DNA from 4 places in the Wenzhouxiangella psychrophila genome. Region 2 is predicted to be linked to each of the others. Evidence: predicted binding sites of a transcription regulator. Region 2 holds the regulator's gene; each other region holds the start of a gene.

Region 1 (4,107 bases), on a different contig from region 2:
TCGACCAGGACACCGCGCGCCCGGGATTGAAATAGAACGTGAACGGTACGCCAAGGCTCGTGGATAACCGGCGCAGGGCTGGAACGCCTTGCTGTAGGCATTTCGCCGTATCTATGTCGAATCGGAAGCAAATTTTCATCGGGGTATGTTTCCTAGACGCCAACAAGGCGCCGGGCTACTGTCCTCCCTCGCCGCACAGGATAATACTGTAACGCTAGGTGTGATCTATCAGTAGAACATAATCCGTGGGAAGCCGGGCAAGCCAAGGAGCAATCGAGACCGCGAGTTACAGAACTTTTCGATGGACTTTCCCTGAGGGCTGCACGCATGTCGCCACCAGGACAATTGCCGAGGTGCTGGATTTGCATGGGTAGTGCAACGATTCTTGCGCACTTTCTCGGAGGCGGCGGTTCCAGTCTGATTCTGAGGCAACCGATTGCTTCTCCGCTTCGTGTTGTTTGTGTGCTTTCACGGTGAGCTAGCGACGCATTCCCCACACGGTGCCCGCGACATGTCTGAGCTTGGCGGCACACAGCATCAGGCCTGACTCACCGTCAGGGAAAGCGCCAACCGCCTTTGTTCGTCGCCGGACATCTCGCATGATCTGTTCAAGCGGATTGTTGGTCCGGATCTAGCGCCAATGCGTTCACGGAAAGCTTTAGTAGGCCAGCGTCTCTCCGATACTGGTCTCGACCAGTTCAGCGGCCTTGACCAGTTTCATAATCCTTGAGCTTGTCAATCATTATCTGGGCCGTATCTAGGGCCACGGCATGATTCTCGGCGGCGCGGCGGTGAACCTAAGATTCCAGCGGGCCACCGCCGTGGATATGAAAAGACTCGACACCTTCCCAATCCGACGCATTGAGACCCTCCAAAGCCTCCAGAAGCAGGTCAATGCCCTTGTTCGGATGCCAGCGGCCAAGAAATGCCATTCGATATAGCGCGCTCTCGCGGGACGGTTGGGCCCTGGAGCGATCGATGGAGCGAGTGCTCGGCAGGAACTCGACATTTCGACCGGAGAGCGCGCTAGCGTCTTCGGCAAGGCGGATTCCGTCAGAACAAACGGTTTTCGAGTCCCGAAGCACGCGCCTGATCGCGCCTCGCACGAGGGGAATGCGCCCCTACGACCAGATGTCGCTTCCTAGCGCCCAAACCACATAGGTAACTTTTCAGTCATTGCCAATGACGAGCCCAATGGCCGCCGGGAAATGCCCAAAGCGCCAGAATCATTCGGGTTGGTCCTGCGGTGACGGCCGCCGAGGTTGCGGGTCTCCCAACGCGCATGACCTTGATAATTTGAACTAAATCTCGCGGAAACCACGGCTTTAGGGTCGACCGTGGCTGCCCAGGGACCTTGAATCGAAAAACCTTAAGATTTGCCCCAAACTCTTCCAATGAGGGAGCAGCGCCCGGCGCCACGACGTGGCAAGGAGCATTCCGTGCAATTTCCTCGGCCAGGTCAACGACAAAAGAGCCGGCGGCCTCGCTTCCATCACCCGAAGTTGGAAAAGACGTGGTCACAAGGACTATAGCTGCATTTTTGATGGGACAAGTGTCAGGCCTTGTAGTTTGCATCGTAAACCTTTGCGATCCTGCTCACCGTTGAACCACACTTCCTTCGGTCTCGCAGAACTTCTGTACTATAATTGAACAAAGCTGGAAGTGATGTAATCAGTCAAAGTAATTCCCCAAATTTCAAGGGCGGAGCGGTTCGCCAGGTGGTCCATCGCGGGCACTCGGTTGCCGAGGTATCGGGGCGGCTTGGCATGTCTTCCTACAGCCTGTATCAGTGAGTCAAGCCGGTCAAGCTGACAACACCGAGCAGCGGCCTCGGAACTGATCGAAGCCCGCAGCGAGGTTCTCAAGTTCCGTGACCAGCTGCGGCGCACGGAAGAAGATTGCGACATCGTTACAAGGATTGCGCGCTACTTTGCAATGCAGCCCGAGTATTTTACCAATTAATCTTCGAGCACCGCGACCAATACAGGGTGGCGACCATGTGTTGGGTGCTCAGGGTCTCGCGAAGCGGCTTCTACGCATAGGTCTACAAGCCACCACGGGACCAGACCAGCCAGGATCCGGGACTCACATCCGCCCAGGGTAGTCGTGTACACCATGCCGCGGGGGTTCGCCGATTGAGAGTAGCCATCGATAGCTGGGCTCGCTCCTCTAGTTTCGACGACTTTGAGATGCTCTACGATTACCCTCGTTAGAACAGTCCTATCGCCAAGAGCTGCATCGATGCCTTCGAACATGCCTCATCCTGAGGCCGGAAGCCTCTATGGGCGGGAGAATCCCGAAGATGTTTCTCCCACCACATCATGTGAGGCATTTCACAAAATCCGCCGCCACGAGGACAGCGTTTTGACCTATCTCGTCAAAAAGTGACATTTTTTGTCACCCCACCCCCGGAAATGTGGCCAATTCCCCTCATTAACTGCAGAATGAATTCATTCCGCAGCGAATATTCGGCCGGCCACTCAAGCTGTTGCCACAGTTGGCACGAGTTGTGCAACAATCATCCCTGAGAGGGAAAGATTCCCTTCGAACTGGTTCCCCAGCCAGATTTAACGTTGTACGACAGAGCAATACCTCTAAAGGAGCAAAAGATGAACACCATGCGCAAACAGTCAGGTTTCACGCTTATCGAACTGATGATCGTGATTGCCATTATCGCCATTCTGGCGGCAATCGCTATTCCGGCCTACCAGGATTACACCATTCGTAGTCAGGTGTCCGAAGGCGCCAACCTTGTCTCCTCAGCCAAGATGTCCGTGGCCCAGGTTTTTGACGAAACTGGCAATTTCCCGGGATCAAATGCATCGGCCGGTCTCCCTGCGTCCGGGAGTATCCAGGGTAATTACACTGCGTCAGTCGGCGTTGGCGCAAGTGGCGTCATCACCGTCACTTATGGCAATGATGCTAATCCAGCAATTGACACCCAATCCATTACCTTCACCCCGAACGATGAAGGTGGCTCAGTTTCGTGGACGTGCGCTGGCGACGGTGTTGACGACAAATATCTCCCGTCCGCTTGTCGGTAAGAATCAAGAAATCAACATATTGATTTACAGGGGCCTTTTCGGGCCCCTGTTTTTTTCTACGACCTAAATCTCTTAATGACAAGTTCGCGCCTCCACACGCTAACCCGTGTAAATTCAATTGCCGCCCTACTCATATTGCTTTTGCCCGCCTACCTGTGGTTGGCGTGGCCAGCCCTCTCAGGCCCTTTCATTTTCGATGATTTCACCAACCTGAAGAACCTGGGCGAACTAGGCGATCAGTTTACGCGCGAATCACTGGGCCGCTATCTGGCTGTCTGGCAGGGCAATCCGGGTCGGCCACTAGCAGCGCTGAGCTTTCTGATCGAGGACCATGCCTGGCCATCTGACCCTGAAGCTTTCAAGCGAAACAACCTGCTATTCCACCTACTAGTCGGTATCGGCGTATTTTCACTGTCTCGCTTGCTCTTTCGAATGCACGATCCGAGCGCCAGCCGGCAGCTCACTGAGACGGTTGCCCTCCTGGTCATGGCCGCCTGGCTGCTCCACCCTTACCAACTGTCGGCATCGATGCTGGTTGTGCAGCGAATGACGATACTTGCCAACGGTTTCATGGTTGGCGGGCTTCTACTCTATCTGACGTGTCTGACGCGACAGAGCAGCCGGTCAATGCTGCCGTTTTTTGGCGCCGTGACGGCGCTTTTCGTCTTCGGCGGGCTTGGTTTTCTCACAAAGGAAAACGGGTTGCTGATCTTTGCCTACGCAACTGCAATCAACCTGACACTTGCCCGATCGACCATCGCGCGACTTCACAGGAACCACCAGCTCGCAATCTGGACGGCTACGGCCGGGATGGCCGTTGCTATGGTGCTCGCGATGCTCTGGAATGTCCGGGATCCGTCCGAGGCCTATGCCACCCGGGACTTCACCTTGATGGAGCGGCTTTTCACGGAGGCGCGAGTTCTTTGGGACTATGTATTCAACATACTCCTTCCCAATATGAATACGAGCATCTTTCACGATGATTTCCCGATTTCCCGGAGCCTGATCGATCCTTGGACGACGGCCGTGGCTATCCCAGCACTACTGATCCTCCTGGCCGCGG
Region 2 (4,107 bases):
CATGATCCGCGCCAGCGTTTCCCAGCGGGTACGGGAGTCCAGGCCTTCGAGCCAATCGAACTCTTCGCGACCGATGACCTGGACACGCGTCGAGTGGATTGGCGTGAGGAACCCGACCAGGGACGGTCGCGAATGGAAGCCGGTGGGCTCGATTTCGCGCTTGCCGGCCTCTGATTTGCCGCTGATCCAGCGCAGATCGAGGCGATCTGAAAACTGCTCGTAGAGTTCGGCCGGCGTGACGCGCTGAGTCATTGCGCCTGGGCGTCGGCCGGATTGGTCGACAGCAAGCGCAGCAGCTCGTCGGCATCATTGATGGAGCGCAAAGCGTCGCGCTGGGAATCGCGACCCAGGCGCTCAGCCATCTCGGCGAGCAGCCGCAGGTGAGCATCGGTACATTGCCCCGGCACTGCCAGGGCGAAAAAGAGATCGACCTTTTCGTGATCGGGGGCGTCGAAGTCGATCGGACGCTTGAGACGGATCATCGCGCCGGCGACGTTCTCCTGATTGTCGACGCGACCGTGCGGAATGGCCACGCCGTGGCCCAGGCCCGTTGATCCAAGACGCTCGCGCTGGCAAAGGCTGTCGAAAATATCCCGGGCATCGGCGCTGCCAGGGGCGGCGGCCAGCAGTTCGGCCGCCTTCTCCAGCAGGGTCTTCTTGCTCGAAACGGAGATATCGACCGCGATGCGGTCGGTCGAGAGCACGTCAACAAGCTGCATGAGATCGGACCCCTTTACCGAGCCACCGGGCTCAGCCGGCCTCGGCCGGGCGCGAATTGCGATGAGACGTGACTTTGTCCTTGTGTCGCCGGACCTGGCGGTCGAGTTTGTCCATGAGCGCGTCGATGGCGGCATACATGTCTTCGGACTTGGCCTCGGCATGGAGCGGGTTGGTGCGACCGCCAACCGTGATGGTGCCCTCGACGGTGTGCTCCAGCTTTTCGAGGTGCAGCACGATATGGCCCGAGATGAGATTGTCGAAGTGGCGTTCAAGACGCTCGCTCTTTTCGGCAATGTAGGCTTTCAGGGCCTGGGTGATTTCGATGTTCTGTCCAGTGACTTCGAGTTGCATCAGGTCGCTCCTAGTTGCGCAAGTCAATGTTAATACAGTCCGGTGCGGACGTTCAGCCCGTTTGCAGTCGAGCGGCCCGTCGACGCTGTGCCGAACCCGGGATGCCGAGTTGCTCACGGTACTTGGCCACCGTCCGTCGCGCCAGCCGGATACCGCCCTCGGCGAGTCGGTCGGCCAGTGCCTGGTCGGACAGCGGCTGGCGGGGAGGTTCCTCGGTAATCAGCCGGCGCACCCGAGCCTTGACCGCCGTGGCGGCGATCTGCTGACCGTCCTGCGTATCGATTCCGACCGAAAAGAAGTACTTGAGTTCGAAAACGCCGCGCGGGGTGTGGGCGTATTTCTGGGTGGTCGCGCGCGAGACGGTCGATTCGTGCACGCCGATGGACTCGGCCACCTCGCGTTGGAGCAGAGGTTTGAGCCCGGTTTCACCCTCGTTGAAGAAATCGTGCTGGCGCTCCACGATGGCCCGCGTGACCGCCTGCAGCGTCTGGTTGCGCATCTCCAGGCCGCTGATCAGCCAGCGCGCCTCCTGTAGCCGGTTGCTGAGGTATTTCTTGTCTTCGCCACGGGCCTGTTTGGCGAGTTTCATGTACATGCCGTTGAGCTGCAGGCCGGGGTCGTTGTCGGGGTTGAGCGTCACGCGCCAGCCGTCTTCGGAAGGGTGAATGTAGACATCGGGGACGATGTAGTTCTCGTCATCTCGGCCGAAACGCGAGCAGGGATGCGGGTTGCAGCGTCGGATGACGGCCAGGGCGGCCTGGATTTCGGGCTCGTCCATGCCGGTGGCGCGCATCATCGCCCGGATGTCCTGTTTGCCCAGATCCTCCAGGTGTCGCTCGACCAGATGGCAGGCCAGACCCAGTGCGGGGGTGCTCGACGGCATCGCCTTGAGTTGCACCAGCAGGCTCTCGCCCACGCTGCGACTGGCAACGCCGATCGGCTCGAAGTGCTGCACGCGTTCCAGAACCGCGGCCACCTCCTCGGTGCTGACCAGGTACTCCGGCGCCAGGGATGCGCGCAGCGTTGTGAGGTCATCCTGCAGGTAGCCGTCCTCGTCAAGCGCGTAAATGATAGCGCGTGCAATTGCCTCGTCGGTTCTGCTGAAACCGGCCAGGTTGACCTGCCAGAGCAAGTGCTGCTGCAAGGACTCGTCGGCACGGTCGCTGATGAACTCGTCATAGTTGGGCGCAGGGCCGGACGTGACCGAGTAGCCCTCCGGCAGGTCGTCGAATCCGTAGTCGTCGCCGTAATCGACTTCCAGGTCGCCGTCGAACTCCTCGCCGGCCGTGTCCTGGCCGTCGTCGGGAAGCGATTCTTCGCTGCGCTCGAGCATGGGGTTGGTGTCGAGCGCCTCGCGGATGGTCTGGCGCAACTCCACGCGGTTGAGCTGCAGCAGGGCAATGGCTTGCCGCAACTGCGGCGCCAGCTTGAGCTTCTGGCCCAGCTTGAGCTGGAGACTAGCACCCTGTTTCATGACTTCGATTCTACGCCCAAAAGCCAGAATCGGACCAGTTGGGGCTTCGGCGAAGCCGCAAAACCCATGGAACCACGGAAAGCACGGAAAAGCACGGAAAGCGAGCGGGGATCAAATGCCGCAGCTCGGGATCAGCGGATCCGCGATGCTCGAGAATGGGGCGTTCAGGTGGTGAAGGATGAGCAAGAGTCCGTGGTTACACGGTTTCAGGACTTCAGAGCCGGAATTCGCGCCCCAGATACACATTGCGCACATTCTCGTCGGCCATCACCGCTTCCGGGGCGCCGTGGGTCAGCAGTCGGCCTTCGCTGATGATGTAGGCGCGGTCACAAATGCCAAGGGTTTCGCGCACGTTGTGGTCGGTGATCAGGATGCCGATGTCGCGTTCGGTGAGGTGTTTGACGATGTGCTGGATTTCGCCCACCGAGATCGGGTCCACGCCGGCGAAGGGCTCGTCGAGGAGGATGTAGGAGGGGTTGGCGGCCAGGGCTCGGGCGATCTCCACGCGTCGGCGCTCGCCGCCGGACAGGCTGATGCCGGATTGGTCGGCCAGGTGGCTGACCGAGAACTCCTCCAGCAGGCGCCCGAGCTCGTTGCGCCGCTTGCTGCGGTCCAGTTCGCGCCTGAGTTCCAGCACGGCCATGATGTTGTCGGCTACCGACAGGCGCCGGAAAATCGAGGCTTCCTGCGGTAGATAACCCAGTCCGTAGCGGGATCTCTGGTTCATGCTCGAGCGGGTGATGTCTCGACCGTCCAGTTCGATTCGACCGCCGTCGGCGGTGACCAGGCCCACGACCATGTAAAAGCAGGTGGTCTTGCCGGCACCGTTGGGTCCGAGCAGGCCGACGATCTCACCCGTGTCGACCTGCATCGACATGCCGTGCACCACGGCACGTCCCTTGTAACGCTTGGCCAGTTGCTCGGCGATCAGCACGGGTCAGTTCGGCTCCGTCTCGTCATCGTCTTGATTATCGATTTCGTCGGGCTCGATGGTCATCTGGATGCCGCCGCGGCCTTCTGTCGCCTGGGTGTCGAGGTTGTAGACCAGTTCGTCGCCCGAGAATGTGCCGCGCGGTTCCTCGATATAGGCGTTGCCGATCAGGGTGATGGTTCTCGCGACCAGATCATAGATGACCTCGTCAGCATGGCCGGTGGTCTCGTCTCCGCTTTCCGTCGTCGCCCACCAGCGGACGGGGCTACCGAACAGTTCGACGCGCTTCAGGCCGTTCTCGCCGCGATACGTATACCCTTCGTCGGCCGTGACTTTCATGCCACCCCGGGTAATCTGCACGTTCTCCCGCAAGTGGGTGGCCCCGCTTGCATGGTCGTAGGTGGCGTTTTCCGCGTCGATGCCGACCCGGCCTTCAACCTGGGCTTCAGCCGTCGTCGCCAGGATCAGTGCCAGGGTCATCAGCAGCCACATCCCGGGCCGCCTCCGGTTCGAATTCGCCTTGTACGCCATCGGTCAGTTCCAGAAGGTTGTTGTCCAGTTCTATTCTCAGACCGCCGGATTGCAGCCTGGATTCCGCCTGCGTGATCGCCACGGACGTGTCCGAGGTGAT
Region 3 (4,107 bases), on a different contig from region 2:
GCTCCTGGACCGAGCGACGGGCCGAAGACGCCTCGCGCGACGTCGAGGAACGCCTCAAGTGCCAGTTCATGCAACGCCATGTTGGCGACGTCTTCGACGGCATCATTTCCGGCGTGACCAGTTTCGGGCTGTTCGTGGAGATCGACGGTCTGGCCGTCAGCGGCCTCGTACACGTCACCGCACTGCCCAACGATTACTATCATTTCGACCCGGTCAGTTCCAGCCTGACGGGCAAGCGCCGCGGCATCCGTTACCGTCTTGCCGACCGCGTCCGTGTCGAAGTCATTGCCGTCAACCTCGAAGAGCGCAAGATCGATTTTCGGCTTTTCGAGCAAGAGGATGATTGAACGGCACAGCGAACATGAAGCGTGAACTGGCGATGGGCATCAATGCCGTCGAGGGGCTGGTCCGAAACGCCCCCGAACGGATCGTGCGTGCCTGGCTCAAACCGGGCAACAGGCGGCTCGACCTGCTTGAGGAGGCATTGCGCTCGACTGGTATTGCCCTCGAGCATGCCGACGAGCGTTCGCTCGATCGCATGGCCGGCAAGGTTCGTCACCAGGGTGTGATCGCCGAGTTCAACCCGCGCCAGCCCGGTGACGACCGTCGCTTGCAGGATTTGCTTGATGAAATCGACGAGCGGGCGCTTTTCCTGGTGCTCGACGGTGTTCAGGATCCCGGCAATCTGGGCGCCTGCCTGCGCACCGCGGCCGCGGCCGGCGTGACCGCCGTCGTCATTCCGCGCAACAAGGCCGTGGGGCTTACACCCGCGGCGCGCCGTGCGGCCGCCGGTGCGGCCGAACGCGTCGAACTGGTGATCGTGACCAACCTGGCCCGCAGCCTGCGTCTGCTGGCGGATCACGACGTCTGGCGCGTCGGGCTGGCGGCCGGAGCCGGGCAGCGCCTTGCCGACGCGCGGCTGGAAGGTCGGCTGGCGGTGGTGCTCGGCGGTGAGGAGGGCGGCATGCGCCGGCTCACCCGAGAGCACTGCGACGAGTTGGTCGAGATACCCATGCCGGGGGCCATCGAAAGCCTGAATGTATCGGTCGCGACGGGCATTGCCCTGTTTGCCGCCGTCGAGAGGAGGATGTGATGAGGGCCAACTTCGGTTTCCGGGTGGATCTTCCGGACTGGATGGAGGAGTTCGCCGAGAAGCTGCCCGATCGCCTGCCCAGCGCGCGCGAGCGGATGGCTGTGGCCATCAGCCTGGCCGACCAGAATGAGCGCCGCAAGACCGGGGGACCATTCGGCGCCCTGGTGGTGGCGCAGGAAAGTGGTGAGGTTGTGGCCCTCGGGGTCAACCGCGTGGAGCATCAGCTATGTTCGGCGGCCCATGCCGAAATCGTGGCCTTGAGCGTGGCTCAGCGGGTGATGGGGTCGTGGAGCCTGGCCAGCACGAGACTGGGTGCTCTGCAGCTTGTCACTTCCTGCGAGCCCTGCGCCATGTGCTTCGGAGCCATTCCCTGGTCGGGTGTGAGCTCGGTTCTGTGTGGCGCAACCAAGGCCGATGCCGAGGCGTCGGGGTTCGATGAAGGAGCCAAGCCGGACGACTGGGTCGAGGCGCTCGAGCGGCGCGGTATCGAGGTTCGGTCGGGGGTCCTGCGCGAAGAGGCCGCGCGTGTACTGGAGCGCTATGCTTCCCGGGGGAATACCATCTACAACCCCTGAGCACAAAAAAACCGGGGCGGCGGACCGCCCCGGTTTTCCATTTCAGGCCTTCATGGGCCCGAGTCATTCAACTTAAGCGAATGATTACTGCAGCATTTCGGTCAGCTTCTGCTGCAGTTCGGGATCGTTCTGGATCGCCATGGCGATCTGGTTGAACGATTCCACGTCCAGGCCCGCGTCCTCGACGGCAGCGGTCATTTCTTCGTTGGCCTGGCGCTGCAGGTCCTGAGCCTTCTCCGGATCTTCGACTTCCTGCAGGCGCGAGGAGAAGTCCTGCTGGATGCCGGAAATCTCGGTCTGCGCTTCAGCAAACTGCTCGAGCTGCTGGTCGCTGACGTCGATGGTTTCAGGCTGCTGCTGTTGCGGTGGCGTTTGCTGACCTTCCTGGGCCACGACGGCCAGGCTGAAGGTCAGGGCGATGAGAGCGGCGAAGAGCTTGGAAGTATTGCCAATGGTCATGTTTCACTCCTTGGTGTCATGTGAGTTTGTCTTGGCGCTTCGGTATATGCAATGGGCGTGCCAGGTGTGGCGTATAAATAAAATCAAGGGTTTACGGCCGGTGCCTGGTTGGCACGCGCGGGTTTTGATGTGTCATAATGATACATGTGACTTTCCTGAGAGCACTTCGAAGCCTTCGTTTGCAGCTCGCACTGCTGGTGGTGCTGCCGCTTGCCGTTTTCGGCACGCTGGCGGTGTGGCTGACCTATGCGGCAGTCGAGGACACGGTCGAGAGCCGGCTGGAGAAGGAGATCGAACTGGTCGCGCGGGCGACGCGTGTACCGGTGGAGCGGGCCCTGCAGGAAGGTAATCTCGACAGCATCAAGCAGACGCTCGATGCGGTCTTCGAGATCGGAAGGGTTTACGGTGCCTATGTCTATGGTGCCGGCGGTCGACGCATCGCCGTGGCGGGCGAGGCCTATCCGGGCCGGCGCGAACAGATCGAGGCCGTCGAGCTGGTGGAGATGGGGGAGGAGCTGGGCCGTTATGCCCAGCTCGCCGGCGAGGACGTGTTTTCCTATTTCGTGCCCCTGACCGGCCCTACCGGCCGAATCGAGGGGCTCCTGCAGGTCGTACGCCTGGAAAGCGAAATCACGCAGCGTCTCAATCAGATCCGGAACCGGACCTGGCTGGCATGGGCGGCGGTGATGGTCGTCATGCTGATGATCGTTGCCATCGGCTACAAGTTGGCCGTAGGGCGCCACGTCGAACGGCTCGTCGGTTCGATGGCACGCATCGAGTCCGGCGATCGCTCGCATCGTGCCGGAACCGACGGGCCGATCGAGATCTCGGGCGTTGCCGCGGCATTCAACCGGATGCTCGACGGTCTCGATCGCATGGCCGGACAGCTCGCCGAGCAGCGCCAGGAACGACGACGAATGGAACGGCGCATGCTGGCCCAGGAGAGTCTGGCCCGGCTGGGACAGTTTTCCTCGGGGGTTGCGCACGAGCTCGGCGCGCCACTGACCGTCATAGACGCCGATACCCGTCGCCTGCAGCGCGACGAGGGCTTGTCCGAGGATTCCAGGCGCCGGCTCGAGCGTATTCGCAGGCAGGTCAACCGCACGCGGGAGCTCATCAACCAGCTCATGGAGTTCGCGCGCAGCGACCGATCCGAGCCTGAGATCGTGGACCTTCGCCGCTTGCTTCAGCGCGTGCTGGCCAGCATTCGACCCGAGTGCGAAAGCCGGGGCATCGAGCTGGAATACGATGAGCCCGAGCGTCGGCTTCAGACGGAAGGGTGGTCGATTCGTCTCGAGCATGCGCTGCTCAATCTCGTCCGGAATGCCGTCCAGGCGGCTGAAACGCGAGTGCGAGTCAGCCTGGATGTCGACGACGGGGGGCGCATCGCGGCGGTGGTCGAGGACGATGGCCCCGGTGTGCCGCCAGCCCAGCGGGAGCGTATTTTTGAACCATTCCATACGGCCGGCAAGGGGCGTGGCGGTACCGGGCTCGGCCTGGCCATCGTCCATGGCGTGGCCGAAGAGCACGGGGCTTCAATCGAGGTCGGTGAGAGCGAGGTGCTCGGGGGAAGTCGTATGACCCTGGTGCTCCCGGAGCAATCGAAATGAGCGAAAGTGCGCGCATCCTGGTCGTCGAGGACGATCGCAGCCTGGCCGAGCTGCTGGTGGAGGAGCTCGAAGCCGAGGGCTGGAAGGTCGATGCCCAGCCGAGCGCCGAAAGGGCGCTGGAAATCATCGATGAATTCGAGCCGGACCTGGTCGTCAGTGACCTGCAGTTGCCCGATATGGACGGGCTGGCATTGCTCGAGCGTCTGCGGCAGCGCCATGCGCCGCCTGCGGTGCTGATGATCAGCGCCTACGGTACGGTCGAACGCGCGGTCGCCGCGCTCCAGGCCGGGGCGGAGAACTTTCTGACCAAGCCCCTGGACATGGATCATTTCGTGCTCAGCGTGCAGCGCCTGGTCAATAACCGCCGGCT
Region 4 (4,107 bases), on a different contig from region 2:
GCAGAGGTGCGGTGCTTCGGTTGGGCGATTTGGAAATCTCCGATTTCGTATGAGCCCGACCGAAGCGCCGCACCCCTGCTGGTGTGATTGCTATTTCCCGCCGCGCAGGGCCATGATCAGGCCGACGACCAGTGCCGCGCCGCCGCCGAGCAGGTACCAGGTGGTTTCGTCGGTGAAGCGACCGGTAAAGGTTTCGTGGACTTCTTCGGTCAGCGAGCCGGTGGCCTGCAGGCCGAAGAACAACAGTCCGCCGCCGACGATGATCAGGATGATGCCGATAATGCGGTTCGTGCTCATGAACGTGCCTCCTTAGATGAGTCCCCCAGCACAGAGCATAGCTCGCACGGAGCCGGCCTGTACAGCCGACCGCGTTGGCACTTACCGCTGGCAACGGGGACAGAAGAACGTGCTGCGCTGGCCGATGACTTCGCGTCGTATCGGCTCACGGCAGCTTCGGCAGGGATCGCCCTCGCGGCCATAGACTTGCAGCGACTGCCCGAAATACCCGGGCGTGCCGTCGCCCACGGTGAAGTCGCGCAGTGAAGTCCCTCCGAGTTCGATTGCGTCGGCCAGGGTCTGCCTGATGGTGCCGGCGAGGATGTCGTAGCGCGCCCGGCTTATCCGTCCGGCCGGTCTTCGGGGGTGGATGCCGGCCGCGAACAGGGCTTCGGAGGCATAGATATTGCCCACGCCGACCACGGTCTTTGCATCCATGATGAACAGCTTGACGGAAGCCTTTCGCCCACGGCTTAGTCGCCATAGCCATTCGCCGTCGAATTCGCCGCCCAGCGGTTCGGGGCCCAGTGTTGCCAGGCGCGGATGCTCGAGCGGGTTGTCGCCGCCCCACAAGAGGGCGCCGAAACGGCGCGGATCGGTAAAGCGGATCAGGTAGCCGTCCTCGACCTGCAGATCGACATGGTCGTGCGGTCCCGGAGCCGGGGGATGTTGCCAGCCGCGAAAGGATCCCGACATGCCCAGGTGCCATAACAGCGATCCGGACTCCAGGCGCCAGATCAGCCATTTGGCGCGACGCTGCAGGGCGGTAATGGTCCGCCCCGAGATGTCGTCGACTTCCCGCGGAATCGGCCAGCGTAGCTGGCGTTGCCGGATGGTGATCCCGGCAATGCGCCGGCCCACGACCAGCGGTTTGAGACCGCGGCGGGTGGTTTCGACTTCGGGTAACTCGGGCATGGGCGATGCGTGGTCCGGATGAGAAACACCGGAGCGCATTATCGCCCATGCTGCGCCGCGGCCCGATGACCGGCCTGCCCTGATTGTGAGCAACATCTGCCTCTAATCTGGGCAGCGGCAAGGGGTTCAAGCTCCACAAATCTCCTCTAATCAATGGCTTGCAGATCTGGCACGAGGCTTGCGCTGTCTTTCTGGGACATTCACGGGAGATTCTTCATGAAACTGGTCACGGCCATCATCAAACCCTTCAAGCTCGACCCGGTGCGCTCGGCGCTGGCCGAGGTCGGCGTCACCGGCATGACGCTGACCGAGGTGCGCGGCTTCGGCCGGCAGAAAGGCCACACCGAGCTCTACCGCGGCGCGGAATACCACGTCGACTTCCTGCCCAAGATCAAACTCGAAATCGCCGTCGATAGCGATCGGCTCCAGGACGTGATCGAAGCCATCCAGGTTTCGGCCGGCAGCGGCCGGATCGGCGACGGCAAGATCTTCGTCGCCGAGCTTGATCAGGTCATTCGTATTCGCACCGGCGAACGTGACCAGGACGCCATCTAAGGGAGACGGAAACCATGGAAGCCATTATCGAAACACGTTACGCCCTCGACACCTTCTACTTCCTGGTCTGTGCCGCGCTGGTCATGTGGATGGCCGCCGGCTTCATCATGCTCGAAGCGGGCCTGGTCCGGGCCAAGAACACGGTCGAGATACTGACCAAGAACGTTGCCCTCTACTCCATCGCCTGCTTGATGTACCTGATCATCGGCTACAACCTGATGTACCCCGCCGACGGCATCAATAGCATCTGGCCCGGTATCGACTGGCTGCTTTCGGCCGCCGACAACAGCACCGAGGCGGTGCTGGCCAGCGACGGTGACCTCTACTACTCGAGCCTGTCGGACTTCATGTTCCAGGTGGTTTTCGTGGCCACGGCCATGTCGATCGTCTCGGGTGCCGTGGCCGAACGCATGAAGCTGTGGAGCTTTCTTGCCTTTGCGGTCGTGCTCACCGGCTTCATCTATCCCGTCCAGGGCTACTGGAGCTGGGGCGGCGGATTCCTCGACGGGCTGGGTTACAGCGACTACGCCGGCTCGGGCATCGTGCACATGGCCGGCGCGGCCGCCGCGCTCGCCGGTGTCCTGTTGTTGGGCCCCCGACAGGGCCGCTTCGGACCCGACGGCAAGGCGCGCGCCATCCCCGGCGCCAACCTGCCTCTGGCTACCCTGGGCACCTTCATCCTCTGGATGGGCTGGTTCGGTTTCAACGGCGGCTCGGAACTGGCGGTCTCCAGCGTCGAGTCGGCCAACAACGTCGCGCGGGTGTTCGTCAACACCAACACCGCCGCGGCCGCCGGCCTGGTTGCTGCCCTGCTGGTCGCGCGTGCCGCCTTCGGCAAGGCCGATCTGACCATGGCGCTCAACGGCGCGTTGGCCGGCCTGGTCTCGATCACGGCCGACCCGCTCTCGCCCACGCCGGTGCAGGCCCTGCTGATCGGACTGGTCGGCGGTGGCCTGGTGGTCGCTTCCATCATGCTGCTCGACAAGCTCAAAATCGACGATCCGGTCGGCGCCATCTCGGTGCACGGCACGTGCGGCATCTGGGGTGTCCTGATCGTGCTCTGGACCAACGGGGATGCCACCTGGGGCGGGCAGCTGGCCGGCCTGGCTGTTATCGGTGGTTTCGTGTTCGCCGCCAGTCTCGCCATCTGGGCGATCCTGCGCGTGACGATGGGCCTGCGCGTCCACCCCGACGACGAAGCCGCCGGTCTTGACCGCGTTGACTGTGGCATGGAGGCGTATCCGGAGTTCGCCCCCGCTGGCGGAGACTGAGCGGGCGTCATGGCATCATGGGGCCGGGTCCAACGGAAACGGAGGCCACATGCCACTCGAAATCGTTGAGGGCGACATTGCACGCCAGCCCGACCTCGATGCCGTGGTCAACGCCGCCAACGCGCAACTGATGCCCGGCGGCGGCGTGGCCGGCGCCCTGCACCGCGCCGCCGGCCCGGAGCTGGCGGAGGCCTGCCAGCCCCTGGCCCCGATCGACCCCGGCGAGGCGGTTATCACGGAAGCCTTCGAGCTGCCCAATCGCTGGGTGATCCACGTCCTCGGCCCCCGCTACGGGCTGGATGAGCCGGCCGATCGCCTGCTCGCCGACGGCTATCGCAATGCCCTGCGCCTGGCAGAGGAGAACAGCATCAAGTCGATCGGCTTCCCGGCCCTGTCGGCCGGGGCCTTTGGCTATCCTCTGGAAAAGGCAGCGCGAATTGCGCTCGAGACGGTCCGCGCACATGCGCCATCGAACTTGCACGTTCGCTTTGTGCTGTTCGACAAGAAGACCGTGAAGGTGTTTGAGCGCCTCATGCAGTGACGGGGCGCCGGGTGGTTTGGCGCCACCGGGCGCGGTGCGGGCTTCGACACGTCAAAGGCTATTTCGCCCGGCCTGCTTCGCAGGCTCTTGCGGTGACTCCTTCATTGCCTTATCGGCAAACAGCTTGTTGCTCCGAGGCAGCGGTGGGGGCTTCGACACTTCAAAGGCTGTTCCGCCCGCCTGCTCCGCAGGCTGATGGCGGGTAACTTTTCTCTTGCGCGAGAAAAGTCACCAAAAGCGCGCTGAAAAGATGACGGACTCGTCCCAGGAGTCCCACCGGGGAGTGGCTTCAGTATTTTGTCTGGGGCTTCGTTTGTAATCTCTGAGACGCAGGCGGGCTTACGACGTCCGTTTGGGCAGGCCCGCACGCAGCCGCACGACTTCGAAAGCGAGCGTTCGAGGTCGGTGCCAGGATCCAGAGCCAGGGCGCATTCACCCGAAGTCTTCTCCGATGGCGCAGCCAAAGCCGGGGTGATCGAGATCGTGCCACCAGAATGCAGACTACGCCCCAGGGACGTCGAAGACGCCATGTGTCTAGACGGAGCTGGA

What was found. Region 2 encodes sigma-54, which starts transcription at its own class of promoters, with help from an activator protein. Its sites were predicted from a motif close to TGGCANGNTNCNTGCTT; they were not measured.
Region 1: the regulator sigma-54 is predicted to act here: its motif matches at 2,499-2,515, upstream of ACDC66_RS14645 (pilin).
Region 3: the regulator sigma-54 is predicted to act here: its motif matches at 2,174-2,190, upstream of ACDC66_RS04215 (DUF4168 domain-containing protein).
Region 4: the regulator sigma-54 is predicted to act here: its motif matches at 1,359-1,375, upstream of ACDC66_RS00030 (P-II family nitrogen regulator).

What each region holds. Positions count from the first base shown of each region.
Region 1 is NZ_JBHJMQ010000015.1:11,878-15,984, reverse strand. Features, by position in the region: gene ACDC66_RS14660 (polysaccharide deacetylase family protein) at 1-139, opposite strand, end outside; gene ACDC66_RS14655 (transposase) at 479-631, opposite strand; gene ACDC66_RS14650 (transposase) at 1,647-1,793, shown strand; gene ACDC66_RS14645 (pilin) at 2,610-3,044, shown strand; gene ACDC66_RS14640 (hypothetical protein) at 3,186-4,107, shown strand, end outside.
Region 2 is NZ_JBHJMQ010000010.1:97,428-101,534, forward strand. Features, by position in the region: gene hprK (HPr(Ser) kinase/phosphatase) at 1-252, opposite strand, end outside; gene ACDC66_RS12660 (PTS sugar transporter subunit IIA) at 249-719, opposite strand; gene hpf (ribosome hibernation-promoting factor, HPF/YfiA family) at 751-1,071, opposite strand; gene ACDC66_RS12670 (RNA polymerase factor sigma-54) at 1,124-2,545, opposite strand; gene lptB (LPS export ABC transporter ATP-binding protein) at 2,760-3,479, opposite strand; gene lptA (lipopolysaccharide transport periplasmic protein LptA) at 3,483-3,956, opposite strand; gene lptC (LPS export ABC transporter periplasmic protein LptC) at 3,922-4,107, opposite strand, start outside.
Region 3 is NZ_JBHJMQ010000002.1:340,658-344,764, forward strand. Features, by position in the region: gene rnr (ribonuclease R) at 1-347, shown strand, start outside; gene rlmB (23S rRNA (guanosine(2251)-2'-O)-methyltransferase RlmB) at 362-1,093, shown strand; gene ACDC66_RS04210 (nucleoside deaminase) at 1,093-1,668, shown strand; gene ACDC66_RS04215 (DUF4168 domain-containing protein) at 1,753-2,127, opposite strand; gene ACDC66_RS04220 (sensor histidine kinase) at 2,307-3,737, shown strand; gene ACDC66_RS04225 (sigma-54-dependent transcriptional regulator) at 3,734-4,107, shown strand, end outside.
Region 4 is NZ_JBHJMQ010000001.1:5,575-9,681, forward strand. Features, by position in the region: gene ACDC66_RS00020 (DUF3185 family protein) at 91-297, opposite strand; gene mutM (bifunctional DNA-formamidopyrimidine glycosylase/DNA-(apurinic or apyrimidinic site) lyase) at 379-1,191, opposite strand; gene ACDC66_RS00030 (P-II family nitrogen regulator) at 1,408-1,746, shown strand; gene amt (ammonium transporter) at 1,761-3,017, shown strand; gene ACDC66_RS00040 (macro domain-containing protein) at 3,067-3,558, shown strand.